Regions from separate parts of the Mesorhizobium sp. WSM4814 genome, predicted to be linked through region 2. Evidence: predicted binding sites of a transcription regulator. Region 2 holds the regulator's gene; each other region holds the start of a gene.
The links. The regulator LexA, encoded in region 2, represses DNA repair genes until DNA is damaged. The targets are predictions, from matches to a motif close to TGTTCNNNNTGTGTTCNG.

Region 1: AC0L2V_RS20100 (DNA recombination protein RmuC) is a predicted target of LexA. The motif match lies at 4,100-4,117, and genes of this name have one in related genera.
Region 3: parE (DNA topoisomerase IV subunit B) is a predicted target of LexA. The motif match lies at 8,260-8,277, and genes of this name have one in related genera.

Annotation. Positions count from the first base shown of each region.
Region 1 covers NZ_JBVVQT010000013.1:132,946-143,420, forward strand. The annotation lists gene AC0L2V_RS20070 (hypothetical protein) at 1-572, shown strand, start outside; gene truA (tRNA pseudouridine(38-40) synthase TruA) at 849-1,610, opposite strand; gene AC0L2V_RS20080 (GNAT family N-acetyltransferase) at 1,628-2,137, opposite strand; gene fmt (methionyl-tRNA formyltransferase) at 2,134-3,069, opposite strand; gene AC0L2V_RS20090 (hypothetical protein) at 3,100-3,405, opposite strand; gene def (peptide deformylase) at 3,500-4,045, opposite strand; gene AC0L2V_RS20100 (DNA recombination protein RmuC) at 4,151-5,410, shown strand; gene AC0L2V_RS20105 (GFA family protein) at 5,415-5,819, opposite strand; gene AC0L2V_RS20110 (transglutaminase-like domain-containing protein) at 5,919-6,749, opposite strand; gene AC0L2V_RS20115 (hypothetical protein) at 6,961-7,086, shown strand; gene sugE (quaternary ammonium compound efflux SMR transporter SugE) at 7,266-7,580, shown strand; gene AC0L2V_RS20125 (DUF6481 family protein) at 7,768-8,196, opposite strand; partial or broken gene AC0L2V_RS20130 (LLM class flavin-dependent oxidoreductase) at 8,431-9,132, shown strand; gene AC0L2V_RS20135 (AI-2E family transporter) at 9,454-10,475, shown strand, end outside.
Region 2 covers NZ_JBVVQT010000029.1:382-10,856, forward strand. The annotation lists gene gltA (citrate synthase) at 1-1,020, opposite strand, end outside; gene gltX (glutamate--tRNA ligase) at 1,201-2,625, opposite strand; gene AC0L2V_RS28635 (ComEC/Rec2 family competence protein) at 2,729-5,185, shown strand; gene lexA (transcriptional repressor LexA) at 5,179-5,931, opposite strand; gene AC0L2V_RS28645 (molybdopterin molybdotransferase MoeA) at 6,036-7,241, opposite strand; gene moaC (cyclic pyranopterin monophosphate synthase MoaC) at 7,241-7,738, opposite strand; gene trpC (indole-3-glycerol phosphate synthase TrpC) at 7,805-8,656, opposite strand; gene trpD (anthranilate phosphoribosyltransferase) at 8,661-9,671, opposite strand; gene AC0L2V_RS28665 (SurA N-terminal domain-containing protein) at 9,668-10,475, opposite strand, start outside.
Region 3 covers NZ_JBVVQT010000008.1:192,784-203,258, forward strand. The annotation lists gene AC0L2V_RS15360 (cytochrome b/b6 domain-containing protein) at 1-285, shown strand, start outside; gene AC0L2V_RS15365 (molybdopterin-binding protein) at 287-1,075, shown strand; partial or broken gene AC0L2V_RS15370 (hypothetical protein) at 1,118-2,115, opposite strand; glycine riboswitch at 2,280-2,367, shown strand; gene gcvT (glycine cleavage system aminomethyltransferase GcvT) at 2,520-3,635, shown strand; gene gcvH (glycine cleavage system protein GcvH) at 3,641-4,009, shown strand; gene gcvP (aminomethyl-transferring glycine dehydrogenase) at 4,029-6,839, shown strand; gene AC0L2V_RS15390 (GGDEF domain-containing protein) at 6,911-8,080, opposite strand; gene parE (DNA topoisomerase IV subunit B) at 8,348-10,399, shown strand; gene AC0L2V_RS15400 (Imm8 family immunity protein) at 10,452-10,475, opposite strand, start outside.

The DNA.
Region 1 (10,475 bases), on a different contig from region 2:
ACGGCGCCTGGCGACTGATGCTCGGCAAGGCCGATGGGCTGCGCCAGTTCGACCTTTCGGCCGACGGTTTCTGGAATTCCTTCTTCGCCATCGTCGTCGCGGCACCGGCGCTGATCGTCGGTTGGGTCGGCCTCGCCAACGAGATCGGCGATCCGAATGCATTCGCCGGACGCTTCAGCATGCTGATCCGTCTGGCGACAGTCGACATCGGCGTCTGGGTGTTGCCGCTTGTCGGCCTTGCCCTCGTCGCGCCGCGCGCCGGCATCGGCGGGCGCTTCGTCCACTATGTCGTCGCCAGCAACTGGGCGTCGGCGATCATCGCCTGGATGATGCTGCCAGCGGCGTTGATCAGGCTTTTCCTGCCGTCCACCAACGAGTTCGCCGTACTGGCGTCGCTGCTTTTGTTCGCGCTGTCGATGATCCTGACCTGGCGGATGACAAACGTCGCCATCGGCAGGGGCGCGGCTGTCGGCAGCGCTGTCTTCGCCGGAATGTTCGTGGCGTCGCTGGTCGTTCTGTTCGTGCTGCAGGCGCTGCTCGGCATCGTCGCGCCGAGCGGAACCGGCACTTGAAGCATCCAATTGAATTTGTCCGAATTCCCGGTGTGGTTTCGCTTGCTGACGTTGGCGCCGCCCCTCACCTGCCTGCCGGCTGCCCTCTCCCCGTATAGTGACGGGGAGAGGGCAGCTCTCATCAACGATTTTGCCAACCACAGACGTTGCAAGAAGGATGCTGCGGCTGCGGCAGCCTCTTCTCTCCGCACTATACGGGGAGAAGTGCCCAGCAGGGCGATGAGGGGCAGCGCCAACTCCCACAATTGGTTGAAGACGACGAGGACTGATTTTTACTCAGTCGTGAGCCGCCTGCGGGTAGTCCACACCGATAAGAAAAAGTCCGTCGGGCGGCGCCACCTGGCCACAGGCTGCACGGTCGCGCGCGTCGAGCGCCGCTTTCAGGTCGGCAATTGTCCAGCCGCCTTCGCCGACGCGCTTCAGCGAGCCGACCATCGAGCGCACCTGATTGTGCAGGAACGAGCGCGCCGAGGCTCGCACTTCGATCATGTCACCCAGCCGACTGACATCCAGCCGGTCGAGCGTCCGGACCGGGTTGTCGGCCTGGCACTGGGTCGATCGGAACGTGGTGAAATCATGCCGCCCCAGCAGCACCTTTGCCGCTTCGTGCATGGCCTCGGCGTCGAGCCGCTTCGGCACCCACCAGATCTTGCCCTTGTCGAGCGCCGCCGGCGCGCGCCGGTTGACGATGCGGTAGAGATAGTGGCGGCCGATCGCCGAGAAACGCGCATCGAAGCTAACCGGCACCACAGCCGCCTTGAGGATGGCGATGCGCGCCTTGGCCGTTTGCAGGTGGGCGTTGACGGCATCGCGCACCTTGTCATCAGGCCACGCCCTGACGAGATCGACATGCGCCACCTGACCGGTCGCATGGACGCCGGCATCGGTGCGGCCGGCGCCGCGCAGCGAGACCTGTTCGCCGCAGAATTTCTCGATCGCCTGTTCGATCGCCTGCTGCACCGAAGGCTGGTCTGCCTGGCGCTGCCAGCCGGCATAGAGGCTGCCGTCATATTCGATGTCGAGGCGAAAACGCGGCATTCCTAAGAAGGATGAGGTTAGGCGGCGAGCGCGGTGCCGAAAGCCGAAGCGTAGACCAGCTTGCCGGTCTCAGGCGCTTCGCCCCAGACCAGCGCCTGCAGCGCTTCGCCCTGGAACTCGCTTTCGAATTTTTCGGCGCGCGCGTGACTGTAGCCGAAGCGGCCATAATATGCGGGATCGCCAAGCACGACCGCCAGCACCTCGCCGGCATCCTTCAGGCGGATATGCGCCTCGCGGACCAGCGCACCGCCGATGCCGGTGCCATGGAATGACGGCTCGACCGCCAGAGGCGCCAGCGCCACCGCCGGAAAGCTCTTGCCGCCGTTCTGCACGTAAAGCCGCGAAAACAGAATATGGCCGACCACCTGTCCATCATCTTCCGCCACCAGTTCGACGACGGCATCGCCGCCGCTGACCAGCGCGTCGACCAGGCCGGCCTCCGCCTGCTGGCCGAATGCGTGTTCCTCGACCAGGCGGATCGCCTCGCGGTCCCGCGGCGTTGCCGCGCGTATCGACATCATGCTCATGAGAATTTCGTTCCTTTTTCGAGCTTGGCCCCGCGCAGAAACTCCTGCGCGGCAATGGGCCTTCCGCCCGCACGTTGAACTTCGACCAACCTGATCGCGCCTGACCCGCAGGCGACCGTCAGCCGGTCGTCGAGAATTCCTCCCGGCTCGCCGGCGCCTTGCGAAAGCGTCGAGCGAAGCAGTTTCAGCCGCTCCAGGCGGCCGGCAATTTCGATCTCGCACCATGCGCCGGGAAAGGGCGACAGGCCGCGAATATGATCGTGGACCTCGCCAGCAGGCCGCGTCCAGTCCACGCGCGTCTCCGCTTTATCGATCTTTTTGGCATAGGTCACCCCCTCCGTCGCTTGTGCGGTAAAAGTCAGGGCATCCCGTTCCAGACGAGCCAGCGCTTCCGCCATCAGCGCGGCGCCAATGTGCATCAGCCGATCATGCAGTTCGCCGGCCGTCATATTGGGGCCGATGGCGCATTTTTCGGCCATCGCCACCGGGCCGGTGTCCAGGCCCTCTTCCATCATCATCACCATCATGCCTGTCTCGGTATCGCCGGCCATGATGGCGCGCTGGATAGGGGCGGCGCCGCGCCAGCGTGGCAACAGCGACGCGTGACCATTGAGGCAGCCGAGCCGCGGCGCCTCGAGAATGGGTTTGGGCAACAGCAATCCATAGGCGACGACGACGGCGACATCGGCCCGCAAGGCGCGGAACGCCTGCTGCTCGGTCTCGTTCTTCAGCGACACCGGCGTCCGCACCTCGAGGCCCAGCCGCTCGGCCTCTCGCTGCACCGGCGACGGCGTCAGTTCCAGCCCGCGGCGACCGGCGGCGCGCGGCGGCTGAGTGTAGACGGCTCCAATCTCATGTCCGGCATCCGCGACCGCCCGCAGCGTCGGCACCGAGAATTCGGGCGTACCCATGAAGATGACGCGCAAGGGCATTTTGTTCCGGGTCCGGTCTTCGTCTGGCCGTTAAGTCGGCTCAGTCGAAGTCGCGAACTTTGCGGGTCGGCGACCGAAGTCGCGTTTCCTTTCTGCTTCGATTTCGTTCATGATCTTGGCGAATTCATCGCCAATTGCGTTTTCAGCAGCGAAAGTCGCGCGAATAGCGTCCCATGCCGAAAGACCCGGCTCCAGCCTGGCTTGCCTTTCGGCGACCATGCCTTCGCGCAGAAGAGCTATCGCCTTGCCCGACAGGCTCTGGCCGCTCTTACGCGCTGCCTGCTCGATTTCCCGCTTCAAGGGTTCGGGAATATTTCTGATCAGCATGTCGCTCATCGGCGTCTCCATTTCCTGATCTGGAACAGGGTAGAGGGGCGCTGTCCCGCCAACATCTTCGAAAGGTTCAGCATCAAACTGCGCGAGTATCGCCCTATCCCACTAACTTGCCCGGCGCCTTGCTGCCTGATGGTTTGTCCCTGGCGAGCTTCTTGAACTTCTTCACCACCATGTCGCGCTTCAGCTTCGAGATGTGGTCGATGAACAGAACGCCGTTGAGATGGTCGATTTCGTGCTGCAGGCAAGTCGCCATCAGCCCTTCGGCCTCGATCTCCTGCAGTTTGCCGTCGCGATCGAGATATTTCACCCGCACGGCGGCAGGGCGCTCGACCTCGGCATAGTAATCCGGGATCGACAGGCACCCCTCCTCGTAGACCGAGCGCTGATCGGCGCTCTCAAGAATCTCGGGATTGATGAAGACATGCGGCGCCGGCGGCTCGTCTTCCTTGGCGAGGTCGATCACCAGCATGCGCAGCGGTTCGCCGATCTGGATCGCCGCCAGACCAATGCCCGGCGCATCATACATCGTGTCCAGCATGTCATCGGCCAGTTTGCGCAAAGCGCCGTCGACGCGCTCGACCGGTTTCGAAACCTGGCGCAGGACGGGATCGGGAAGGATGATGAGCGGCTTGATCGACATGGCGTCTCACCTAAGACCTCGCACGAAAAGCGTCAACCGGGGCATTTGCAGCGGCGTTCACGTTTTGATCTGTGTCGTCAGGCCGAATCATCTATGCTGTCCGATATGAACGACCTGACCACCATCCTGTCCGAACCGATCGCCCGGCTCGGCGCCACCACGATCACGCTCGGCCACGCGCTGGCATTCGGCGCGGTCCTGTTCCTGGGCCTGTTCGTGGCGCTCGTCGTCGCGCTCTGGCGCTCGGCCAAGGCGCGTGCGGTGGCTGCCGCGGAAGCCGCCGACCACGCCCGCGACGCCGAGGCGCGGATGGCCGGCATCCTGGCAAGCCAGGCCGAGATGCAGGGCCGCATGGGCGCCATCGCCGAAGTGTTCGGGGCGCGGCAGGCCGAACTCACGCAGTCGATCGGCCAGCGTCTCGACGCGATGACCGGCCGTCTCGGCCAGACCATGACCGAGCAGACGAAATCGACGCATGAAAGCCTCGCCAAACTGCAGGAGCGGCTGGCGGTCATCGATACAGCGCAAGGCAACATCCAGTCGCTCGCTAGCCAGGTCGTGCAACTTCAGGCAATCCTCTCCAACAAACAGACGCGCGGCGCCTTCGGCCAGTCGCGCATGGAGGCGATTGTCGCCGACGGCCTGCCGCACGGCGCCTATGAATTCCAGGCGACCCTGTCGAACGGCAGCCGGCCCGACTGCCTGGTGAAGATGCCGAACGGCGCGCCCGCACTCGCCATCGACGCCAAGTTTCCGCTGGAAGCCTGGAATGCCATCCGTGCCGCCGAAGGCGTCGATTTGCAGAAGGTCGCCGCACAAGCGTTTCGGCGTGATATCGAGGTGCATGTCCGCGATATTTCCGACAAATACCTGATCCAAGGCGAGACGCAGGACACCGCCTTCATGTTCGTGCCGTCGGAATCGGTATTCGCCGAGATCCACGAGAATTTCGAGGGGATTGTCCACAAGGCGCACCGCGCCCGCATCGTCATCGTCTCGCCGTCGCTGCTGATGCTGTCGATTCAGGTCATCCAGGCGATTCTCAAGGACGCCCGCATGCGCGAGCAGGCGCATCTGATCCAGGGCGAAGTCATCCGGCTGATGGAGGATGTCTCGCGCCTCGACGAGCGGGTGCGCAAGCTGCAGAGCCATTTCGGCCAGTCGGCCAAGGATATCGACGATATTCTCGTCTCGACCTCGAAGGTGACCAAGCGCGGCCAGAAGATCGAGGCGCTGGAGTTCGGCGCGCAACCGGCGGAAGGCGACGTCGGATCGGCGGCCAACGCGAAGACCGAAGCGGGTGCGCGCGTCGCCGACTCCAAGACCGGCCAATTGAGGCTAAGGGTGGTCGAAGGAGACGACTGAGAGGCTACTGCTCCTCGACGATCATCGTGCCTTCGAACTCCGGCAGCCAAGGCAGCGCCGAGCGGTGCCAGATCTGTTTTCTCGGGATCAGTTGTTCGCGCTGCCGCGCCGTGCCGACCCTGATGCCATAGACTTTCGGCCCGTCGCCAACCGACGTGGCATAGAGGTGCGTACCGCACTCGCCGCAAAAGGCCTGGGCGCGCCTGGCGCCGCTCGCTGCGGTCTTGATGTAGATCTTCGGCGTGCCCTTGGTGATCCGGTAGCGCTCCTCCGGCGCCGGCACGGTCACCCGAAACGCTGTTCCGGTCAGCTGCTGGCAATCGATGCAGTGACAAATACTGGTCTTGTCCGGATCGACCTCCGCCTCGTAAGTGATGGCGCCGCAATGGCACCCGCCGTCGATTTTCATCTTCGCTCCTCCCTTCAGCGCGCCTCGACGCGTTGGAGCTTAACGGCGCACCGCGAAGCTCCACACAGGCATTCACAACGCGGCAAACCATCCGCTGGTTCAAGGCTGCTGCGCCGACGCCTCTTCGATGACTTCTTCCGTCCAGACCTTGAAACCGGCCAGCATACCCGGCCCGAAGATATGGGTCAGCGGCACATCGGCCGCGTCGCGGCCGGAGGCGATCAGGATGCGGCCGATGCGCGGCGCATTGTTGCGCGGATCGAAGGCATGCCAGCGACCGCCGAGGTAGACCTCCATCCAGGCGGCGAAGTCCATGTCCGACCAAGGTTTCGGCAGGCCGATGTCGCTGATGTAGCCGGTGCAATAGCGCGTCGGGATGTTCAAGGCGCGGCAGAAGGCGACGGCGAGATGGGCAAAGTCGCGGCAAACGCCGCTTTGCTCTCGATAGGCCTCTGCTGCCGTGCGCGTCGGCCGCGCGTTGCCGTAGTTGAAGATGATGTGGTTGTGGACGAAATCGCAGACCGCCTGCACGCGTGGAATACCGAGCGGTGAGTGGCCGAACAGCCGCCACGCCTCGTTCGCCAGCACGTCGCTCTCGCAGTAGCGGCTCGGCAGCAGGAACAGCAGCGTCTCCGACGGCAGGTCGCGCACCTCGTGCTGCCACGCCACCAGATCGCTCATCTCAAAACTTCCGGGATCGCGGATCACCGCGTCCGTGCCGAAGGTGAAGCGACCAGGCGGGGCGACAAGGCGGTTGCACCAATTGCCGAAACTGTCGCGGTAGCTCTCGATCGGCACCGGTGGGTTGGAAGTCAGGAAATCCGGCCGCTCGAGATCGGACGCGCGGGAATAGTGAACGTTGAGCATCGCGATCAGCGGCGTTTCCTGCGGAAAGTCGAAGCTCATCTCGCAGCCGATATGGATTCGCATTGTCGTCCTGACCGTCCTGCCGGATTACCACCCGGCGAAGGCACGGGCCGTTGCTGCAGTGCAAAAAAGATCATCGCACGGACCAGCGCGGTTTACGAGCGAATTAGAAACGGTTGACAGCCGACGGCTGGCGCCGGCGCCAGATTATGCCTCTTGCGGTCGGGCGTTTCTCTTGGGTCATTTCGCTTGCCACAATTGGAGGAAACGAATCATGGCTAAAGGTGCGATGAAGGCGGGCAAGGAAGCCCGCAAGCCGAAGAAGGACGCGAAGAAACCTGCCGCTGCCCCGACCCTGAAAGCGCCGCCCGTCAAGGCGACCAAACTCAAGGACAAGTAGGCCTCGGCGTTTCGGCGCAGTCATGACCGACGGCATTCCAGGACCATCGACATTCAGCGACTGGTCCTGAAATGCTGTCGGCGCTGCTGTTGATTGGGCATTTCTAAATCAATGCCGCGAAGACGACTTCGCGCTTTCCGAAAAGACCGGGACGACCCGCAGTCCAATGGAGCGTTCCGATGTCGTGGATTCTTCTCTTCTTCGCTGGCCTGTTCGAGATCGGCTGGGCGATCGGCCTCAAATACACTGACGGTTTTTCGAAGCCGCTTCCGACCGTCCTGACGGTTGCCTCGATGGTCGTCAGTCTCGCCTTGCTCGGACTGGCGCTGAAGACGCTGCCGGTCGGCACGGCTTACGCGGTGTGGACCGGCATCGGCACCGTCGGCACGGCGCTGCTTGGCATCTGGCTGCTCGGTGAGCCTGCGACCGCGATCAGGCTGGCCTGCATCGCACTCATCGTCTGCGGCATCATGGGATTGAAACTCGCGGCGTAAAGCGCGTGCGTCTGAAGGGACTCATGCGACGCGCTTTACGCTCTTTTTTTATGCATGTCGTCGTCCCAAAACCGCTGCGCACTTTTGGGCGACATGCATTAGTTCTTGCTGCAAGGCAGCAGCACAAACGCCTTCAGGGCCGCTGCAAGGCGGCCCTGAATTTGATTGGTGAATCGCGCTTGGAGCGCTAGCGAGCGGAAAAGCCCGGAGGCGTCCGGCCGGTGCGCTGCTTGCGCGCCGCATAGCGCGCGTCGCGCTTGGCTTTGCGCTCGGCCTCGTCGGCAAGCAAACGAGCGATGCGCTCGTTCTCTTCGGCTTCCCGGATCTTCGCTTCCGCCTGCGCCGCTTCTTCCGCAGCAATCCGCGCGGCTTCTGCAGCAGCTTCGCGCTCGGCCTTTTCGGCCGCTTCGCGCGCCAGCTTCTCCTGCTTCAGCCTGGCCTTTTCGGCCTCGCGTATCGCACGGGCTTCGAGGATCGCCTTGCGTTCGGCCTGTCGTGCCAGCACCGCTGGATCGTCCGCTGCCGGCTTTGCCTTGAAGCGCTCGAGAAGCGCCTTCTTTGCCTCGTTTGCGGCATTGCGCCGCTCGAAAACGTCTTTTTCCCTATAGATAGCCAAGTCCACTTCCCTGGAGTCAATTTGCGACGCTTACATACGCGTGAAAACCCAGAGTTCAAGCGCCAAAACGGTATGCCAGCCATGAAATTCTGAGCTGTTGCAGTCGGGAGACGCCTTTTCGGCTGAAACGGACATGCACTGTTCACCATCCGACCCTCTGGCGACGCGGCGGGCTGGTCGCTACCTGTAGCGCGAAAAACAAAACACCAGAACAAAACACCAGGATGACAGATGATGGAACTCGGTCTCTACACCTTCGCCGACGTCAGCCCAGAATCAGGCCCAGGCGCCATCGGTGCGCATGAGCGGCTGCGCAACCTGATCGAGGAGATCGAGCTGGCCGACCAGGTCGGCCTCGACGTGTTTGGGTTGGGCGAGCATCACCGTCCCGATTATGCGGCTTCAGCGCCGATCGTAGCCCTGGCCGCAGCCGCCGAACGCACCCGGCGCATAAAGCTGACCAGCGCGGTCACTGTGCTATCCTCCGACGACCCGGTCCGTGTCTTCCAGCAGTTTGCAACGCTCGACCTTCTATCCAGCGGCCGGGCCGAGATCATGGCTGGGCGCGGCTCGTTCATCGAATCCTTTCCGCTGTTCGGCTACAATCTTGAGGACTATGACGAGCTCTTTGCCGAAAAGCTCGATCTGCTGCTTGCCGTCCGCGATCATGTCAAGGTGAGCTGGTCGGGCAGGCTGCGCGCTCCGATCAACGATCGCGGCGTCTACCCCCGCCCGTTCCAGGACAGATTGCCGATCTGGATCGCGATCGGCGGCACGCCGCAATCCGCCGCGCGGGCCGGTGCGCTCGGCCTGCCGCTGGCGCTGGCCATCATCGGCGGCGAGCCGGCGCGGTTCGCGCCGCTGTTCGATATTTACAGGGAAGCGGCCAAACGGGCTGGCAACGATCCGGCTGGTCTGGCCACCAGCCTCAACGTGCCGCCAAGATCATGAAGGCGATCGAACTCTACGGCACCAAGGTGGCACCGATCGTGCGCAAGGAAACGGCGAAGGCGATCCCCGCCGTTGCCGCGCCGGCCGCCTGACTCGCCGGCCAGGTAGGGCCTAAGGTCATCGTCAGCACCGGCTAACGCATCGGCCGAAAATCGGAATCGATTTTCGGGCCGATGGTAAATTCAAAGCGTTAGAGCGTACTTTGAGCGTCCGAGTGGACGCACGTCGCTCCAACGGAACCTTGAAGCCGCAAAGGCGTTTCCGCCAACAGCGTACACCAATCGCAGTGTGCCGCCGAGGGCCAGAATGAAAGCCGAACCCGCCGCTTCGGGCGCTGCCGAGAGCCCCGATCCGCGCGTCGAGGCGCGTGCGGACATGCACCTGATACGTTCGCTGCTAGTCGGCATCTTCATCCTTATGGCGATCTACGCGCTCTCCTTCGCCCGTGCCTTCTTCATGCCGGTCATCCTGGCTTTCCTGCTGGCGCTGACGCTGACGCCGATCGTCCGCTTCCTGCGCAAACACGGCATGCCCGATGTGATAGCGGCGACACTGCTGGTGGTGCTGTCGGTCAGCATCCTTGCCGTGGCCGGCTATCTGCTCAGCGGCCCGGTCATCGACCTCATCAACAACACCTCGGTGATTGGCCAGCAGCTGACCGAACGTCTCGCGCAACTGCGGCGTCCTTTCGAAAGGATCATGGAGATTTCGCGGCAGATAGAGGGACTGACGCAGACCTCCCAAGGGCCGGGCGTCCAGAGGGTAGCCATGGCGCAATCGGGCATCCTCTCGCAAGCCGCCGGCAATTTGCTGTCGGCGGGCACCAGCCTCATCATCGTCTTCGTCCTGTCGCTGTTCCTGCTCGCCTCCGGCACGATGTTTTATGAGAAGATCGTCGAATCCTTCCCCAGTCTCAGCGAAAAGAAGCGGGCACTGCGCGTCGTCTATGACGTCGAGCGTGAAATCTCGCACTATCTGCTTACCGTCGCCGTCATCAATACATGCCTGGGCGTGATCATCGGACTCGGCCTCTGGGCACTCGGCATGCCCAACCCGCAAGTCTGGGGCGCAGCAGCGGCTCTGCTCAATTTCCTGCCCTATATCGGGGCGCTGATTACCATCACGCTGGTCACGATCATCGCGCTGATCAGCTTCGACAGCATCTCCTACGCGCTGCTGGCGCCTGCCTTCGTGCTGTTGTGCGATACCGTCGAAGGCCAATTCGTGACGCCGACGGTGGTCGGCCGCCGCCTAGAGATCAATGCCGTGGCGATCCTCATCGCCATTGCTTTCTGGTCCTGGCTGTGGGGTCTCGTCGGCGCGCTGAT
Region 2 (10,475 bases):
CAAGACCTCATGTGCGGTCTTCTGCATGATCTTGGCGCGCGGATCGTAGTTTTTGTAGACGCGGTGGCCAAAGCCCATCAATCGGAACGGATCGTTCTTATCCTTGGCGCGGGCGATGAACTCCGGGATGTGGTCGACTTGGCCGATCTCGCCCAGCATGTTCAAGGCTGCCTCGTTGGCGCCGCCATGGGCCGGTCCCCACAGGCAGGCGATGCCGGCGGCGATGCAGGCGAACGGATTGGCGCCGGACGAGCCGGCGAGGCGAACGGTCGAGGTCGAGGCGTTCTGCTCGTGATCGGCGTGCAGGATGAAGATGCGCTCCATCGCACGCGCCAGCACCGGGTTGATCTTGTATTCCTCGCACGGCACGGCAAAGCACATATGCAGGAAGTTGGCCGCGAAATTCAGCTCGTTCTTCGGGTAAATGAAGGGCTGGCCGATGTGGTATTTGTAAGCCATCGCCGCGATCGTCGGCATCTTGGCGATCAGCCGCATCGATGCGACCATGCGCTGGTAAGGGTCCGAGATGTCGGTGGAATCGTGATAGAAAGCTGACAGCGCACCGACCACGCCGCACATCACCGCCATCGGGTGGGCGTCGCGGCGAAAGCCGGTGAAGAAGCGCGACATCTGCTCGTGCACCATGGTGTGGCGCGTCACCCGGTAGTCGAAATCGTCTTTCTGCGCCTTGGTCGGCAGTTCGCCGTAGAGCAGGAGATAACAGACTTCGAGGAAGTCGCCGTGCTCGGCCAACTGGTCGATCGGATAACCGCGATGCAAAAGGATGCCGGCATCGCCATCGATGAAGGTGATTTCCGACTCGCAACTTGCTGTCGAGGTGAAGCCGGGATCGTAGGTGAAGGCCCCGGTGGTGCTGTAAAGCGCGCCGATATCGATGACGTCAGGTCCGACCGAGCCGCTTCGCACCTTGAGTTCGTGGGTTTTGCCGCCGAATTCAAGTTTCGCGGTCGACGCGTGGGTTTTGCCGCCAAATTCCATTTTTGTCGCAGCTTCGGACATTGCAAACTCCTTTTTGTTTTCTCATGTCGGCAAAGGCAAAATTTCTGCAACGCAACACGTCGAAAGTATCGGAGTTCGCGCGTTTGCGCCCGCAATTGGATTGCGTGCCAAATTGGGCCAAGACCTAATGTTGCACTGCGAAACCCACCTTTCAATGCCAATCTTCTTGGGCCAGTTTTGCTAATCGATTTGATCCGCGACGCGCGCCAGGCTTTCCTCGCGGCCAAGCACGGCAAGCACGTCGAACACGCCGGGCGAGGTGCTCTTGCCGGTGAGCGCCGCGCGCAGAGGTTGGGCCACAGCGCCAAGCTTATGGCCGCCGGCGAGCGCATATTGGCGGATCGCCGCTTCGGCCGCTGCGGCCGTCCAATCCCCTGAAATCGCCTTCAGCGCCGCATGGGCGCCCCGCAGGATCTCGCGCGCCTCACCGCCGAGCAGCGCCGCCGCCTTCTCGTCGATCGGCAGCGGCCGCTCGGCAAACAGGAAGGCGGCACCGTCAACCAGCTCGACCAGCGTCTTGGCGCGCTCCTTCAAGCCGGGCAGGGCGGCCAGCAACTGCGCCTTGCGTGTGTCGTCGAGGCGCGCTGCGATCGCCGGGCCGCCTTCGAGATAGGGCAAGGTGTTGATGAAGATATCGAGCAATTCGGCGTCGTTCATGCGCCGCATATGCACGCCGTTCAGCGCCTCGAGCTTGGCGAAGTCGAAGCGGGCGGCCCCCTTGTTGACATCGCCGATGTCGAACCACGCAATCATGTCGGCGATCGACATGACCTCGTCGTCGCCGTGGCTCCAGCCGAGCCGCGCCAGGTAGTTGAGCAGTGCCTCGGGCAGATAGCCCATGGCGCGATAGGCTTCGACGCCGAGGGCGCCGTGCCGCTTCGACAGCTTGGCGCCGTCGGCGCCATGGATCAGCGGGATATGCGCCATTGACGGCACCTCCCAGCCCAAGGCTCGATAGATCACCATCTGGCGGGCGGCATTGGTCAGATGGTCGTCGCCGCGGATGATGTGGGTGATGCCCATGTCGTGGTCGTCGACGACGACGGCATGCATATAGGTCGGGTTGCCGTCCGAGCGTAGGATGATGAAATCGTCGAGGTCCTTGTTGGGGAAGCGGACTTCGCCCTGCACGCGGTCATGCACCACCGTCTCGCCTTCGGCCGGCGCCTTGATGCGGATCGCGCCCCTGGCGCCAACCGGCGCCTCTGACGGGTCGCGGTCGCGCCAGCGGCCGTCATAGCGGGGAGGCAAGCCCTTGGCCCGCGCACTCTCGCGCATTGCCTCCAACTCAGCGGGCGCCGCATAGCAGTAATAGGCTTTGCCGAGGCGCACCAGCTCCTCGGCGACCGCGCGGTGGCGCGGCGCGCGCTCGAACTGCGATACCGGCTCGCCGTCCCAGGTGAGGCCGAGCCAGGAGAGCCCATCGAGGATGGCAGCGGTTGCCGCATCGGTCGAACGCTCGCGATCGGTGTCCTCGATGCGCAGCAGCATCCTGCCGCCGGTGTGTTTCGCATACAGCCAGTTGAACAGCGCCGTGCGCGCCCCGCCAATATGCAGGAATCCGGTGGGCGAAGGGGCAAAACGGGTGACGACCTTGTCGGACATGGAACTCTCGGGGCAAGCGCAGGAAACGGATGTGGCTGCGCGGACTTTCGCGCGTTGCGCGTTCATGTAGCATAGGAGGTCAAGGGCGCAAGGGGCGAACCCTATGGCTGGACCAGGCCGCGGCGTGGACGAGAGCGAGGGCGCGAACGCAAGCGTCAGCGAACGATCGCTGTTCGCCGACGTTCCTCACGCTGAGCCGCTACCCGTTTCGCTGCCTGCGTCGCCGCCGGGCATCCAGCCTCTTTCGCCGGATCGCTCGGCGCCGATACCGGCTCCAGCACCCGGCCCTGTCATTCGTTTTCGCCGACAGCTCAGCCATCTTTCACCATCCGGTGTCCGCAACAGCGTGGCCTCGGCAGCCGGCCTGGAACTCGACCGCGGCGTCGCCTTCCTGCTGGTGCCGGTTTTTCTGGCATGCGGGGTGATCGTCTATTTTTCGCTTGCCGTCGAACCGGACTTTGCCCAGCCCGTCGCCGTCGTGGTCCTCACGGCATTGTGTGCGGCCGTCACGCGCTCACGCCGCAAAACGCATCTGTGCTTCATGGCAGCGTTGCTGTGCGCGCTTGGTGTGCTCGCCGCCAAGGTTGAAACCTGGCGCGCCGGAACGAAGATGCTCGGTTCGGAAATCCAGACCCGGCTGACCGGCCGTGTGGTCAGGCTCGACCAGATGGCGAACGGCCGGATCAGGCTGACCATCGACGTGATGTCGACCGCCCGGCCGACACTGCGTTATGCACCCGAACGTGTCAGGGTGTCGGCACGCAAGATTCCCGCTGAGATGACCGCAGGCTCGGTGGCAACCGGCTATGTGAGGCTTCTGCCTCCAACTGGCCCGGTCAGACCGGACAGCTTTGACTTCTCCTTCGACAGCTATTTCGCCGGTATCGGTGCCAGTGGCTTTTTCCTCGGCAGTCCAAAGATCGTCGTCTCCGAAGATGCACCGTTATCCGCACGCCTTTCTTCGTCGATCGAGAAGGCGCGCGAAACCATCGCCGACCATATCAGGGACAGCATCGGTGGTGCCGAGGGGGAGATTGCCGCTGCGTTGATCGTCGGCGTGCGTGCCGGCATCCCCGAAGAGATAAACGAATCGATGCGGCGCACCGGCATCTACCACATCATCTCCATTTCCGGCCTGCACATGGCGCTTGTCGCCGGCACCGTCATGGGATTGCTGCGCGGCGCCTTTGCGCTGTTTCCCGACTTTTCGTCGCGCCGGCCGGTCAAGAAATATGCGGCTGCTGCCGCACTCGTCTCCATCGCTGCCTATCTGATCTTTTCCGGTATCGTGGTCGCGGCTGAACGCAGCTTCATCATGCTGGCGGTAATGCTTGTCGCCGTGCTGTTCGACCGGGCGGCACTCACCATGCGCAACCTGGCGATTTCGGCCATCGCCGTTATCGTCGTGTCGCCGCACGAGGTGGTCGGCGCAAGCTTCCAGATGTCGTTCGCCGCGACTGCGGCTCTCGTGGGCGCCTATGCCGGTTGGTCCGACTATCGTGCCGACAAGGCCAAGGCGCCGCGACAGCGACGGTCACCGGCCGCTTTCGTCACGCGCAAGGTCGTCGCCGGGGCAGGCACCATCGCAATGACCTCCATCATTGCCGGCAGCGCCACCGCGCTCTTCGCCATCTGGCACTTCCAGCGCGTCTCGCCGCTCAGCCTGTTCGCCAATCTGGCCGTCATGCCGATCGTCACGATCGTCATGTTCCTGGCCGTCCTCAGCGCCCTGTCAATGCCTTTCGGCCTCGACGGCCCCTTCCTCTACATGATGGGCAAGGGCCTGACGGCGATGATCGCAATTTCGGGATGGATCTCGGAGCGTTCGCCGATCGATGCAGTCGGACTGATTTCGTTGCAATCGGTTCTGCTGGTGACGGTCGCCCTGGTCATCGCCACGATGGCGACGACGTGGCTGCGGCTTGCCGCACTTCCCTTTGCGCTCGCCGGCCTGCTGACGATTTCCGAGACGCGCACCCCCGACGTGCTGATCTCGGAGGATGCGCACCTGGTGGCGCTGCCGATCGGCGGCGGCGAACTTGCCGTCAACCGGATGCGTTCGAACGAATTCACCACCGACAACTGGAAACATGCGCTGGTTTCAACAACGATCGTCGAGCCGGAGACATTCGAAAAAGGAGATGTGCAGTTCGACATCGCCGACCCGGCCGACCTGCCGCCGGGAGCGCCTTTCACCTGCACTGCCGGCCTGTGCTTGGCCCGGCATCCGTCCGGCGCGCTCATTGCGCTCGCCGACAACCGCAAAACCGCGCGGCCGGCCTGTGCCTTTGCGGATTTGATCGTCATCGACGACGCCACAGCCTATTACAAACCCTGCCGCAACCCGCTGGTTCTCGTCGTCACCAAACGGCAGCTCGCTCGCATGGGCAGTGCCGCCGTCTTCTTCGATCCGCTATCGGCGACGACGCGCGCAGAAATCCGTTTTGCCGTCAGACAGCCATACAGGCCCTGGCATGAGCAGCGGCGATTTTCGCGCGAGGCGAGGGGCCTGCCGCCATACCGCAGGGCCGAGAAACCCCAGAAGCCTGCCCTTCAGTAACGCCGGATCAGTCCGACGAGCTTGCCCTGCACCTTGACCCGGTCCGGCCCGAAGATGCGCGTCTCGTAGGCCGGATTGGCGGCTTCCAGTGCGATCGAGGCACCTTTGCGGCGGAATCGTTTCAGCGTCGCTTCCTCCTCGTCGACCAGAGCGACAATGATCTCGCCAGGCTGCGCGGTGTCGGCGTTGCGGATGATGACCGTGTCGCCGTCGAAGATGCCGGCCTCGATCATCGAATCACCCTTGACCTCCAGCGCGTAGTGCGTGCCGCCGGTGATCATGTCCGGTGGCACCGAGATCGAATGCGTCTGGTGCTGGATGGCGTCGATCGGCACACCGGCAGCGATGCGGCCCATCACCGGTATGGAGACGGTGGCAACGACGTCGTCGTCATTGCCGGCGGCACGCATGCGCGAAGGCGCCGGCTTGATCTGCCGTCCGAGGCCGCCCTGTCCAAGCCCGCCCTGGCCAAGGCTGCCTTGAATGACGCTCGGCGAGAATTTGCGCGCCGCATTGAGGCCCGGCGCGATCGAATCGGGCAGCCGCAGCACCTCCAGCGCGCGGGCGCGGTTGGGCAGGCGGCGAATGAAACCGCGTTCCTCCAGCGCCGTGATCAGCCGGTGGATCCCCGATTTGGAGGCGAGGTCGAGCGCTTCCTTCATCTCGTCGAACGAGGGCGGAATGCCGCTTTCCTTCAGTCGTTCGTGAATGAACATCAGCAGTTCATGTTGTTTGCGTGTCAGCATCGCGACCCCCAACAGAATCAGAAAAACAAACCCAGAACAAACACTATCTGTTCCAGTTGTGTTCCGCAACCATTTAAAGTTTAATGAATGTGTTGACGTTTTGTTCAGCGTAGCATCAGCACGCTGCAGGCGGCGCCCGCTGCGGCTGCGGGAGCGAATGGCTCGCGCACGACCAGTCCGTTGGCGTCGGCCAGCATTCTGAGCATCGAGGAATCCTGGATACTGAACGGCGTTGCCTCAAGCGTGCCGGCTTCTTCCTTCACCACCGCGCGTACATAGTCCTGCCTGAGATCGTTGGCCGGCATGGCGGCGCCGAGCCGCGCCTGACGCATGTCCTGGCGGAAGGCGCGGCCGCCGAGCCGCGCCAGCAGCGGCTTCAGAAAGAGCTGCGTGCAGACCAGGCTGGCCACCGGATTGCCGGGCAGGCCGATGCAGCGGATGGCGCCCAGCCGCCCGAACATCAGTGGCTTGCCGGGCCGCATGGCGATTTTCCAGAAATCAAGCGCCATGCCTTCGCCGGTCAGCACGTCATGGACGAGGTCATGGTCCCCGACCGAGGCGCCGCCCAGCGTGACGATGACGTCCGCGCCTGCGTCGACGGCTTTTGTCACCAGCGCGGCGATCGCCTCCTTGCGGTCGGGGGCGATGCCGAGATCGAGTGCGCTGGCGCCGACCGAGCGGGCCGCGGCGGCGACGCCATACGCATTGGAGGAGATGATCTGGTCGGGGCCAAGGTCGCTGCCCGGCGGCAGCAATTCGTCGCCGGTGGCGATGATGGCGACCAGCGGCCGTTTCACCACGCGGACCTGCTGGTGGTTGGCCGACGCCGCCAGCGACAATGCCGCCGGATCAAGCAGGCGGCCTTTCTCCAGCAGCGCGTCGCCCTTCGAGAAATCGAGCCCGAGGCGGCGGATGTTGCGGCCTTCAACCGTGGGCGCGGTCACTTCGACCATGCCGCCGCCGAGGTCGCGGACATTCTCCTGGATGACGATGGTGTCGGCGCCTGCAGGAAGCGGCGCGCCGGTGAAGATGCGCACGGCCTGCGCCGGGCCGACTGTTCCGGCAAAGCCTCGTCCGGCCGGCGCCATGCCGATCACCGAAAGTCTCGCGGGCACGGACGCGACATCGTCGGCCCGCACGGCATAGCCGTCCATGGCCGACGCGTTGAATGGCGGCTGGGTGCGGAGCGCCATGAGCGGCTCCGCCAGCACGCGGTCGGCGGCATCCATCAGGGCGACGCTTTCAGCCTGCAAGGGCGCAGCATCCGCAAGCAGGTGCTCGAGCGCCTCGGCGACCGCCAGCAGCGCCATTATTGGCCTGCCCCCTGGGCATCCGCCTTGTAGTCGCCGGATTTGCCGCCGGTTTTTTCCACCAGCCTGATGCCGGAGATCGCCATGCCGCGATCGACCGCCTTGGCCATATCATAGATGGTCAGGCAGGCGACCGAGACGGCGGTCAGCGCTTCCATCTCGACGCCGGTCTTGCCGGTGACGCGGGCCAGCGCCGTGACCTTCAGGCCGGGCACCGTCGCGTCAGGTTCGATGTCTACCGATACCTTGGTCAACAGCAGCGGATGGCAGAGCGGGATCAGTTCATGCGTCCTCTTGGCCGCCATGATGCCGGCGATGCGCGCCGTGCCCAGCACGTCGCCCTTCTTGGCATCGCCGTCGAGAATCATTTTCAGCGTTTCGGGCCGCATCGAGACAAGACCTTCGGCGATTGCCGTGCGGGTCGTCTCCGCCTTGTCGCCGACATCGACCATATTGGCTTCGCCTTTCGCGCCAAGATGGGTGAGGGCGGCCGACATCGTCAGGTCACCCTGGAGCGACGTGCGTCCGTTTGGACGCACAAAGTACACTCTGACGCTTTGCATCTATGCATCATGCTCTCCGAACATCGATTCCGATTTTCGGGCAGATGCATTGGCGGGCGCCTTGCCCGTCAAAAGCAGGTGCGTCGCAGTGGCCACGTCCTGTTGCCGCATCAGGCTCTCGCCGACGAGGAAAGTGCCAATGTCGCTCCGTTCCAGCCTGCGGCAGTCCTGGTGCGAGAAAATACCGCTCTCGCTGACCAGCAGCCGGTCGGCCGGCACCATCGCCGCGAGCCGCTCCGATGTCTCGATGCTGGTTTCGAACGTCCGCAGATTGCGGTTGTTGATGCCGATCAGCCGCGACGACAGTTTCAGCGCGCGTTCCGTCTCGGCCTCGTCATGCACCTCGACCAGCGCATCCATGCCGAGCTCGAACGCCGTCGTCTCGAGTTCCCTGGCCACGGCGTCATCGACGCTCGCCATGATGATCAGGATGGCGTCCGCGCCCCACGCACGGGCCTCGAACACCTGATAGGGCTCGAATAGAAAATCCTTGCGCAAAGCCGGCAATGTCACGGCGCTGCGCGCATTGGTGAGGAATTCAGGCGCCCCTTGGAAAGACGGCGCATCGGTCAGCACCGAGAGGCAGGCAGCCCCACCTTTGGCATAGGCCCTGGCCAGCGCCGGCGGATCGAAATCGGCGCGGATCAGGCCCTTGGACGGGCTCGCCTTCTTGATCTCGGCGATCAGCGCGAAACTGCCGGATTTGCGTTTGGCTTCAAGGGCCGAGAGAAAGCCGCGTGGTGCGTCGGTATCCTTTGCCCGCGCCTTGATTTCGGCAAGCGGCACCCGCGCCTTCGCCGCCGCGATCTCGTCGCGCTTGTAGGCTTCGATCTTGCGCAGGATATCAGACACGGCGCTATCCGTTCGAAATCTCGACCAGCCGGTCAAGCACCTTCAGCGCCCGGCCGCTGTCGATGGCTTGCGCCGCCGTCGCCATGCCATCGGCAAGCGTCGTCGCCTTTCCCGCCACCACCAGTCCGGCGCCGGCGTTCATCAGCACCGTATCGCGAAAGGCACCGGCAGCGCCGCCCAGCATGTCGCGCAGCGCCTGGGCGTTGTAGGCGGCATCGCCGCCGCGCAACTCGTCCTTGGTATGCCGCTTCAGCCCGACCGCTTCCGGGGTCAGCGTAAAGCTGCGGATCTCGCCGCCGACCAGTTCGGCGACCTGGGTTTCGCCGGTGGTGGTGATCTCGTCATAGCCGTCGCCATGGGCGACCCAGGCGTGGTCGGCGCCCAGTGCCTTCAACGTCTCGGCCACCGGAATAATCCATTCCGGCAAGAAGACGCCAACCATCTGCCTGACGACACCAGCCGGATTGGAGAGCGGGCCAAGCAGGTTGAAGATGGTGCGGGTGCCGAGCTCGACGCGGATCGGGCCGACATGCTTCATCGCCGGATGATGCGCCGGCGCGAACATGAAGCCGACGCCTGCGTCGTGGATGCAGCGGCCGATCGTTTCCGGCGGGATGTCGAGCTTGACGCCGAGCGCGGTCAGCACGTCGGCGGCGCCGGTCTGCGAGGACAGTCCGCGATTGCCGTGCTTGGCCACCGGCACGCCGCAGGCGGCGATGACGAAGGCGGATGCGGTCGAGATGTTGACGCTGTGCGAATTGTCGCCGCCGGTGCCGACGATGTCGATGGCGCCAGCCGGCGCGTCGACGCGCAGCATCTTGGCGCGCATGGTGGCGACAGCGCCGGAAATCTCGCTCACCGTCTCGCCGCGCACGCGCAGCGCCATCAGGAAGCCGCCGATCTGGCCGGGCGTAGCGTCGCCCGACATGATGATGTCGAAGGCATCGCGCGCTTCCTCGAAGGAAAGCGAGCTGCCGGCGGCGACCTTGGCGATATGGGTCTTGAGCGCGCTCATCTGGTCAGGGCTTGGGCAACGGCGGTCTGGTCGATGCGAACGTCATATTGCGTCTGCAGCTGCGCCACCAACTGGTCGAGCAGGTCGTCGGACATGCCGGCGGTGAACGATTTCTGCGCGTCGTCCGGCACCGAGCTGGCGTCGGCACCGGCAGGCTCGAAGACTTCGGCGATCCTGAACAGGATCTGTCCGTCGCCGGTGGGCGAGGAGATCAATCCGGTCCCGCCTTCGCCTTCGCCGAACATCGCAGCCGCCCCTTCCTTGCCGAATTCGGCGTCGTCCGCCCCGCGCTTGACGCCGCGCTTGGTCTGCTTCTCAAGCTTGAGCTCGCTCGCGATCACGTCGAGCGTGGTGCCGGCCTCGAGACGCTTTTCGAGCTCCTGCGCTTTTGCGGTGAGCCGCTTGGTCGTTTCCGCCGCCGTCCAGTCGGCCACTACCTTCTGGCGGACTTCATCCAGCGTGCGGTCGCGGGCCGGCGTGACCGAATCCACCTCGTAGAACACGAAGCCATTGTTGGCGGTGGTGAGGTCGGGATTCTCGGTGCCGGGTTCGGCATCGAACACCGCCTTGATGAGCTCCGGCGATTCCGGCAGATCCTTGACGATGGCGCCGTCCGGCCTCAGGCCGGTGCGATCGATCGCGTCGACGGTGACGACCTTCAGCTTCAGCTTTTCGGCCGCTTCCTTGAGCGTGCTGCCCGAAGCGCGGCTATCTTCGTAGCTGTCATGGACGTCGAGCAGAATGCGGCTTGCCTCGCCGAGCGCCAGGTCCTTGCGGATGTCGGCGGCCACTTCGGCCAGCGGC
Region 3 (10,475 bases), on a different contig from region 2:
GGCGGCGTGATGTTCGTGCTGCTGCCGCTGATGATCATCACAGGCCTTGCCATGTCGCCGAGCATGAACGCGGCGCTGCCATTCCTCAACGATTTGCTTGGCGGCAGGCAGACGGCGCGGACAATCCATTTCGTCGTGATGCTGCTGCTCGTCGCCTTCTTCATCATCCATATGGTGATGATCTTCGCTGCCGGCCCGATCAACGAGCTGCGTTCCATCATCACCGGCTGGTACCGAACCGATCCGCCGGCGCATGGCAGCAAGACGCCGCAGAGGGGTGCGTGAGATGGCGAAGTTTGTGATCAGCCGCAGAAAATTCCTGACCTCGGCCAGCCTCGGCGTCACCGGCATCATGCTGTCGGGTTGCGATGCATTCGACAGCCAGCTTCGTGTCGGCGACGGACTGCGCAGTTTCCTCGAAGGCGCCAACGGCCTGACCTGGCGCGCGCAGCGCCTGCTCGGCGGCGATTCGCTGGCGCCGGAATTCACCGAAGCCGACATTCGCCAGCCGCAGCGGCCGAACGGCGTCACCGCGCCGGACGACGATGTCTACAAAAGCCTGCTCGCCAACAATTTCGCCGACTGGCGGCTCGACGTCTCAGGCCTCGTCGAAAAGCCGCTGTCGCTGACCCGCGAGCAATTGATGAACATGCCAAGCCGCACCCAGATCACCCGCCACGACTGCGTCGAAGGCTGGAGTTGCATCGCCAAATGGACCGGCACGCCGCTGTCGCTGGTGCTTGATCAGGCGGTGGTCAAGCCACAGGCGCGCTACGTCGTGTTCCATTGCCTCGACACGATCGACCGCAGCCTGTCCGGCGACATCAAATATTACGGCTCGATCGACCTGATCGATGCCCGTCACCCGCAGACGATCCTTGCCTATGGCCTGAACGGCAAGCCGCTGCCGGTCGAGAACGGCGCGCCGCTGCGCGTCCGCGTCGAGCGCCAGATCGGCTACAAGATGCCAAAGTATCTCCGCCGGATCGAACTGGTCGACAGTTTCGCCGCTATCGGCGGCGGCAGGGGCGGCTACTGGGAGGACAATGGCTACGACTGGTACGGCGGCATTTGACGCCATAGCTCCGCCATTTCCGATCAGTGTTTGGTGCTTTGCTCAGGCGACCTTGTCGATCAGCGGCTTGAGCACCGGATGGATTTCCGGCGAGGCGTGCTTGATCAGTGTCAGCAGCGCGCGCTCGTTCTCATGCAGCGGCCGGTCGCTGCCGATGCGCTCGGCCAGCCATTTCGCCTCGCACGCGTCGATCGTTTCGGCGCGGCGTGCCAGTGCTTCGGCTGCCTTGTTCTTCGACCCCATTCGGATTCGATATCGCCCGGCGCGCAGTAGGCTTTCATGATGCCGGCGAGGCCACCCGAAACCATGCGGCCGAAGAAACCGCCGATCTCTGGATCGGCCTGCTCCAGGAAAGCATCTTGCCGCAGCGCCACGTCGCGCACCGGAGCTTCGTAGCCGGCCGAGCACATGACGTAATTGGCGAGCGCCTTGACGAACAGATCATTCCACGATGGATCGTTGTTGGCTGCCGCGGTCCGCTCGTTGATCTTGAACAGCACCTCTGCCTCGGCGCGGGTGATGGCAATGTTGCCGTCGCCGCCATAGGCATAGAGAATGCGGCGCAGAAGCTCGACTTCAGCCTTGGCGATCAGCCCGGGAACCAGCTTACCGCCGTGCATCAGCGGCCCTTTGCCGTCGATGATGGCATGGGCGACCTGCTCCAGCGCATAGGCGCAAAGCCCGTTCGGCGAGGATTTCGCCTTTTCCAGCACATGCACGAGCAGTTCGAGTTCGGTCAGGCTGTCGACCATGCCGTCACGCGAAATCGCTTGGACCAGCCAGTCGGCATTGTCCTGCGAGATATAGCCCGCCGGCTTTTCCTGATGAACGATGAGGTCGGTGATGGCTTCGATGAAAAAATCCGGCCATTCCGCGCATTTGTCCCCTTCTATCGCGTCGAGCGCAAACAGCGCCTCGGCCTCGCTCCGCGTCACCACCCCGTCGCCGAATACCTCGCGGCGCAGCATGACCACGTCTTCCGCTGTGACCCGATTTTTCGAGGCCAGTTCGGCCACCGGAACGCACTTCAATTCGCCCATTTCGTTTCCCCTCCATACGTCACTTGGACCCAACATATCGGCAGTTCCTTGAGAAACCGGCAAACCGCGTGGTTAGCGAAGACTTGTCGGTAAGCTGTCGCTAGCAGGTGACAAGGTGTTGCCGACAGGCTATGGATGACGAGTCGAGGGCTCAAATTGAGTCCTACCTGTTTGCGGGAGAGAGCAGCGAGAGCTGCCGCCGAAGGGGAAATCGCCCGAAATCTCTCAGGCAAAAAGAACCGTAGACGGGAAAGACACTCTGGAAAGTCGGGGCTTTTTTCGCCCCGCGCCGAAGGTGTAAGCGCTGCCGACAGAGTTACGGGGCGCGAGTCTCTCAGGCTTCAGACAGAGGGGCACGGACTGGTCGCCATTCGCGGCCGATTGCGTGCGACTCTGGAGACGACATGACGGGCGACGACACCAAACACCTTCCCCTCGAAGACCTGCACGTGGCCGCCAATGCGCGCTTTGGCGCGTTCGCCGGCTGGTCGATGCCGCTCACCTATCCGGCCGGCGTGATGAAGGAGCACCTTCATACCCGCGAACATGCCGGCCTGTTCGACATCTCACACATGAAGCTGTTCGAGATCAGTGGCTTGGGCGCTGAAGCACTGCTCAATCGTGCCTGCCCGTTCGACGCCGGCGCGCTTGAGATTTCCCAGTCCAAATACACGTTCTTTCTCAATGAAGCCGCCGGCATCATCGACGATCTGATCGTCACTAGGCTCGGCCGGCAACGCTTCATGGTCGTCGCCAATGCCGGCAATGCTGAAGCCGACGAAAAACACCTTCGTGAGCTTGCCGACTTTGATGCCAAGGCGGACTTTGACGCCAAGATTGAAGCACTCGACCGCGTCTTCCTGGCAATCCAGGGTCCCGAAGCCTGGGCCGCCCTGTCGCGCGCCGGCATCGAAACCGGATCGCTGCTGTTCATGCACGGCTTCGAGCCGCGCGAAAACTGGTTCATGAGCCGCTCGGGCTATACCGGCGAGGACGGCTTCGAGGTCGGCCTGCCGGAAGCGGATGCGCGAAATCTCGTCGCCAAACTGCTCGAGGACGAGCGAGTGATGTGGGTTGGGCTGGCCGCCCGCGACAGCCTGCGGCTCGAAGCAGGGCTGTGCCTGCACGGACTGGACATCACGCCTGAGATGGACCCGGCCGGCGCCGGGCTGATGTGGGCGATCCCGAAGGAGGTTCGCGCCTCTGGCGCTTTCATCGGTGCCGACGCCTTGCGTTCAATCCTGGAGCGCGGCCCAACGCAGAAACGCGTCGGCCTGAAGCCGGAAGGCCGCCAGCCGGTGCGTCCCGGTGCTGCCCTTTTCGATGCCGACGGCAATCCCGCCGGCCACGTCACCTCCGGCGGCTTCGGCCCCTCGGCCGGCCATCCGGTCGCCATGGGCTACGTCCAGGCGTCGCTGGCCAAACCCGGCGCAAAACTCTTCGCCGACGTTCGCGGGACCAAAATCCCGGTCGATATCAATCCCCTGCCCTTCACACCGCATCGCTACCGCAAAGGATGAACTTCATGGCAAAGACCTATTTCACTGAAGATCACGAATGGCTCCGCGTCGAAGGCGGTATCGCCACCATCGGCATCACCGACTACGCGCAGGAACAACTCGGCGATCTCGTCTTCGTCGAATTGCCGGAGCCTGGGAAAAAGCTGGCCAAGGGCGATACCGCCGTCGTGGTCGAATCGGTCAAGGCGGCATCGGACGTCTATGCGCCGGTCGACGGCGAGATCACCGAGGCCAACACCGCGCTTTCGTCTGATCCGTCCCTGGTCAATTCGGCGGCGGCCAGCGACGGCTGGCTGTGGAAGATGAAGCTGGCCGATGAAAGCCAACTCGAAGGTCTCCTGGATGAGGCCGCCTACAAAGCCCATATTGGTTGAGAGAGCAGGACCAGGAAAGATGACCGCAGCACCCTACTCCTTCTCGGCCCGCCATATCGGCCCCGGCCTCAATGATGTCAGAGCCATGCTGGCGACGATCGGCGTTCCGTCGGTCGAGACGCTGATCAGCCAGGCTGTGCCGAAATCGATCCGGCTCGACCGGCCGCTGGCCTTGCCGGCCCCGGCGAGCGAAGCCGAGGCGCTGGCCGAGCTGTCAGCGACAATGGCGAAAAATACAGTTTTGAAGAGCTTCATCGGCGCCGGCTATCACGGCGTCCACGTGCCACCGGTCATCCAGCGCAACCTGTTCGAGAACCCGGCCTGGTATACGGCTTACACGCCCTACCAGGCCGAGATCAGCCAGGGCCGGCTCGAAATGCTGTTCAATTTCCAGACCTTGGTCACCGAACTGACCGGGCTGCCGGTCGCGTCGGCCTCGTTGCTCGACGAGGCGACGGCGGTGGCCGAAGCAGTCGGCATCGCGTTACGCCACCACCGCGACAAGCGGACCAAAGTGGCGCTGGCCGGCACGCCGCATCCGCAGACGCTTGACGTCGTGCGCACCCGCGCCGAGCCGCTCGGCATCGAGGTCGACGGTGACACGATCGACGACAACACAGCCGCTCTGCTGGTCTCCTGGCCCGATACGTTTGGCGTCTATGGCGACCACAGGGCGGCAATCGAGAAAGCTCGCGCCACCGGCGCGCTGGTCGTCTTCATTGCCGATCCGCTCGCCCTGACGCTGACCGACGCGCCGGCTGCGCTTGGCGCCGACATCGCCGTCGGCCCGATGCAGCGCTTCGGCGTGCCGATGGGCTTTGGCGGGCCGCATGCCGCTTATTGCGCCGTTTCCGACAGGCTGACGCGGCTGATGCCCGGCCGCCTGGTCGGCCAGTCCACCGACAGCAAGGGCCGGCCCGGCTATCGCCTCGCCTTGCAGACGCGTGAACAACATATCCGCCGCGACAAGGCGACCTCCAACATCTGCACCGCGCAGGCGCTGCTCGCCAACATGGCGACCGCCTATGCGATCTGGCACGGCCCTGCCGGGCTGCAGGCGATTGCCGGCCGAATCCATGCATTGGCCAACCGGCTGGCTGCCGGTCTCGACGCAGCAGGAATTTCGGTGCTTGGCGCAAGCCGCTTCGACACCGTGGCGGTGGAAGTGAAAGGCAGAGCCGGGGCGATTGGCGCCGCAGCCGAAAAGACCGGCCGATTGCTGCGCGTCATCGACGCCGACCGCATCGGCATCAGCTTCGACGAAACCTCGACCGAGGCCGATCTGGAGGCGATCGCGGCGCTGTTCGGCGCCAAGCCGGGCGCAGCCGTCGGCAGCACCATGCCCGGAAAACCGCGCGGCAAGGCGTTTCTCACGCAGCCTGTCTTCCGCGAAAACCACTCGGAAACCGACATGATGCGCTTCCTGCGCCGGCTGGCCGACAAGGACCTGGCGCTCGACCGCGCCATGATCCCGCTCGGCTCCTGCACGATGAAACTCAATGCCGCCGCCGAGATGATGCCGGTAAGCTGGCCTGATATCGCCAATTTGCATCCCTTCGCCCCGGCAAGCCATTCGGCCGGCTACCGCGCCATGATCGACGAACTGGAAGCCTGGCTGGCGGAGATCACCGGGTTCGACGCGGTGACCCTGCAGCCCAACGCCGGCAGCCAGGGCGAGTATGCCGGGCTGCTCGCCATTCGCGGCTATCACCGCTCACGCGGCGAAGCTCACCGCACGGTCTGCCTGATCCCGTCATCGGCGCATGGCACCAATCCGGCGAGTGCGGCGATGGCCGGCATGAACGTCGTCGTCGTGCGCTGCACCGAAGACGGCAACATCGACGTCGATGACCTGAAAGCCAAGGCGGACGAGCATGCGCAAGACCTTGCGGCGCTGATGTTCACCTATCCCTCGACGCACGGCGTTTTCGAGGAAGGCGCGCGCGACCTCTGCGCCCTTGTCCATGAGCATGGCGGCCAGGTCTATTTCGACGGCGCCAACCTCAACGCGCTGGTCGGTCTTGCCCGCCCCGGCGACATCGGCGCCGACGTCTGCCACATGAACCTGCACAAGACGTTCTGCATCCCGCATGGCGGCGGCGGTCCCGGCGTCGGCCCGATCGGCGTCAAGGCGCATCTGCAACCCTATCTGCCCGGCCACGTCGTCGAAGGCTCGGGCCATGCCGTGTCGGCTGCACCGTTCGGCAGCGCTTCGATCCTGCCGATCACCTGGATGTATATCCGGATGATGGGCGCTTCGGGCCTGAAGCAGGCGACCGAGACGGCGATCATTTCCGCCAATTATGTGGCGACGCGGCTCGGAGCGCATTTCCCGGTGCTCTACAAGGGCAGGCACGAGCGCGTCGCGCATGAATGCATCCTCGATACCCGCGTGCTCAAGGACAGTGCCGGCATCAGCGTCGACGACGTCGCCAAGCGGCTGATCGACTTCGGTTTCCATGCGCCGACAATGTCGTTTCCGGTCGCCGGCACGCTGATGGTCGAGCCGACCGAGTCCGAGCCCAAGCGCGAGCTCGATCGCTTCTGCGAGGCGATGATCGCGATATCAGGCGAGGCAGCCAAGGTGGCGAAAGGCGAATGGCCCCTGGCCGACAATCCGCTGGTCAATGCGCCGCATACCGCCGCCGAGGCGCTGGCCGGCCAGTGGACCCATCCCTATTCGCGCCTGGAGGCGGCCTACCCCGCCGGCGATGCCGACACGTCAGCCAAATACTGGCCGCCGGTGTCGCGCATCGACAATGTCGCCGGCGACCGCAACCTCGTCTGCTCCTGCCCGCCGCTGTCGGAATATCTGGGGGCGGCGGAGTAGACCATGATCCCGAAAAGTGGAATCCGGTTTTCGGACAAGATCATGGTCTAACAAGAAGATAGAAGCCTCAATCAGGCAGAACGCAAGGCCGGCGCGTCGGCCTTGCTCGCCTTGTTCTGGGCGACGACGCGATTTCGCCCGGCGCGCTTTGCCGCATAGAGTGCGGCGTCGGCTTCGGCCAGCACATTGTCGAGACTGGTGCCATCCGTCCCGCCAAAGCCGATGCCGCCACTGACTGTGCTGCGCAACGGACCAAGCTGGGTGGCGACGACTTCCGTGCCGAAGGCGACGCTGATCTTGCTCGCAATGTCGTAAGCCTTCTCTTCAGTCATCCGCGACATGACGAGGACGAATTCCTCGCCGCCCAGCCGGAAGGCGTCGACGCCGGTCCTGGAGTATTTTCTGACGACAGCGGCGAAGCGGCGCAGAACCTGATCGCCGACCGGATGACCGAATACATCGTTCGTCTTCTTGAAATGGTCGAGGTCGAACATGGCGACAGACATGAACGGGCCGAAAATCCGCTCGCCGTAGAATGCCGTCAACGCCCGCCGGTTCATCAGCCCGGTCAATGGGTCGGTCATGGTCTCGGCCTTCAGTTCGATCTGCGCCTGCAAATGGTGCAGGGAGAGCGTCAATGCGCCGAGCCCCGTCATGCAGGCGACCGCCACGGCGGAATTCAACCGTTCGGCCCAGTTGTCGGGCGCAACGCCGAGCACCCATTGGCCCTTGACCAGCAGGACCGCGCCGCAAAGTCCGAAGGACAGCGCACAGACGCCGCTCAGGAACGAAACGACCAGCAATATCCGGCGATCATGACCACCTTTGATCCAGAACATCACCCCGATAAGCGAGAGCAGCGCCGTTACCGTCGCGTAGGTGACGATGAAGCCGATGCCGTCAAAGCCCAGCGACGTCGCGCCTGCGCAAACCGCCATCGCAGCCAGGGTCGGCAAGATGGCGCGCCTATAGTCGTGGACGCCGAGATATTGCATGGCCGATAGGCAGAGGGTCAGAAGGCCCAGGCTGAGAAGCGCAAGTACAATCTGGCAAAGCCAGGGGCTGGGATGCTTGGCATAGTGCCAGAACAAGACCACATGTGCGACGAGCACGAAAATGCCGCACGCCACCGTCAGCACAAAGCGTGCCTGTGGCGCGGTGCACCAGATCGCAAACAGGGTGATGCTGAGGCACGTGCCCGACAGCGCTGCCGCAAGCAGGAGCGAACTGTAATCCAACATGCGTAAGCGACAGCCTCTTCTCGGGTTCTGCCGCATTCTAGGTCAGCAGCAATCCGCGAATACCCTTTTTCGGCCAACCTTCCGGCGTAACCTCCGGACAAGGTTTACAAAGCGTCGATGCCCTCGGCCCATTTCCGCCGCTTGGTTGTCGAATGGTTTTGCAGTAAGAGGCTCTATCCTCGAACGTAACGGGAACCTCCGTCGCCTGCCCGCAAAAAGCGTGGCAGTATCGGGTGGTGATTCGCAGCATCGCAATCCAGGACCAGCATGAACGACAGCAACGATCTTTTCGGCAATTTGGACAAGCAGCCGCAACCGGTTCGCGCCACCGCGCGCCCGGCCGACCCGCTGGTGCAGGCGGCGAAGCGCCCGGCATCCCGCGACGGCAGCGAGAGCTACAGTGCCGCCGACATCGAGGTTCTGGAAGGGCTGGAGCCGGTGCGGCGGCGGCCCGGCATGTATATCGGCGGCACCGACGACAAGGCGATGCACCATTTGTTCGCCGAGGTCATCGACAATTCGATGGACGAGGCGGTCGCCGGCCACGCGACTTTCATCGATGTCGAGCTTTCGGCCGACGGATATCTGGCGGTGACCGACAATGGCCGCGGCATTCCGGTCGATCCGCATCCGAAATTCAAGAAGCCTGCGCTCGAAGTCATCATGACGACGCTGCATTCCGGCGGCAAGTTCGACAGCAAGGTCTACGAGACCTCGGGCGGCCTGCACGGCGTCGGCGTCTCCGTCGTCAACGCGCTGTCGGACCATCTCGAGGTCGAGGTCGCGCGCGGCCGCCAGCTCTATCGCCAGCGCTTTTCGCGCGGCGTTCCGGTGACCGGCCTGGAGCAGCTCGGCGAGGTGCATAACCGCCGCGGCACCAGAATACGCTTCCATCCCGATGAGCAGATCTTCGGCAAGGGTGCGGCATTCGAGCCGGCGCGGCTCTATCGGATGACGCGCTCGAAGGCCTATCTGTTCGGCGGCGTCGAGATCCGCTGGACCTGCGACCCCTCGCTGATCAAGGAGAAGGACACGACGCCCGCCAAGGCCGAGTTCCATTTTCCCGGCGGCCTCAAGGACTATCTGAAAGCCTCGCTCGGCGACGAATTCCAGGTCACCCGCGAAATCTTTGCCGGCAAAAGCGACAGGCAAGGCGGCCACGGCTCGCTCGAATGGGCGGTGACCTGGTTCGGCGGCGACGGGTTCCTCAACTCCTACTGCAACACCATCCCGACCGGCGAAGGCGGCACCCATGAGGCTGGCTTCCGCAACGTCTTGACGCGCGGCCTGCGCGCCTATGCCGAGCTGGTCGGCAACAAGCGCGCGTCGATCGTCACCTCGGAAGACGTCATGATCTCGGCGGCGGGCATGCTGTCAGTGTTCATCCGCGAGCCGGAATTCGTCGGCCAGACCAAGGACCGGCTGGCGACGATCGAGGCGATCAGGATCGTCGAGGCCGCGATCCGCGACCCCTTCGACCACTGGCTGGCCGACAACCCCCAGGAAGCTTCGAAGCTGCTCGAATGGGTGATCGCGCGTGCTGACGAGCGGGTGCGCCGCCGCCAGGAAAAGGAAGTCTCGCGCAAGAGCGCGGTGCGCAAGCTGCGCCTGCCCGGCAAGCTCGCCGACTGCACGCAGAATGCAGCGGCCGGCGCCGAGCTCTTCATCGTCGAGGGCGATTCGGCCGGCGGCTCGGCGAAACAGGCGCGCGACCGCGCCAGCCAGGCAGTGCTGCCGCTGCGCGGCAAGATTCTCAACGTCGCCAGCGCCGGCAACGACAAGCTGGCTGGCAACCAGCAGATTTCCGACCTGATCCAGGCGCTTGGCTGTGGCACGCGGTCAAAATACCGCGATCAGGATCTGCGCTACGACCGGGTCATCATCATGACCGACGCCGACGTCGACGGCGCCCACATCGCTTCGCTGCTGATCACCTTCTTCTATCAGGAGATGCCGAGCCTGGTCCGCGACGGCCATCTCTACCTGGCGGTGCCGCCGCTCTACTCGATCCGCCAAGGCGGCAAGGTCGCCTATGCCCGCGACGATGCGCACAAGGACGAACTGCTGCGCACCGAGTTCACCGGGCGCGGCAAGGTCGAAATCGGCCGCTTCAAGGGGTTGGGCGAAATGATGGCCGCCCAGCTCAAGGAAACCACCATGGACCCGAGAAAGCGCACGCTGCTCAGGGTCGATGTGATCGACGCCGAGGCGGCGACCAAGGATGCGGTCGACGCGCTGATGGGTACCAAGCCGGAAGCCCGCTTCCGCTTCATCCAGGAACGCGCGGAATTCGCCGAGACGGAAGTGCTGGATATCTGAATTTCTTCGGCTCGGCGAACCGCAACGGCAGGTAGTGTCTCAGTTTGAAATTTCAAAGGCGATAGTCGAACTCCCA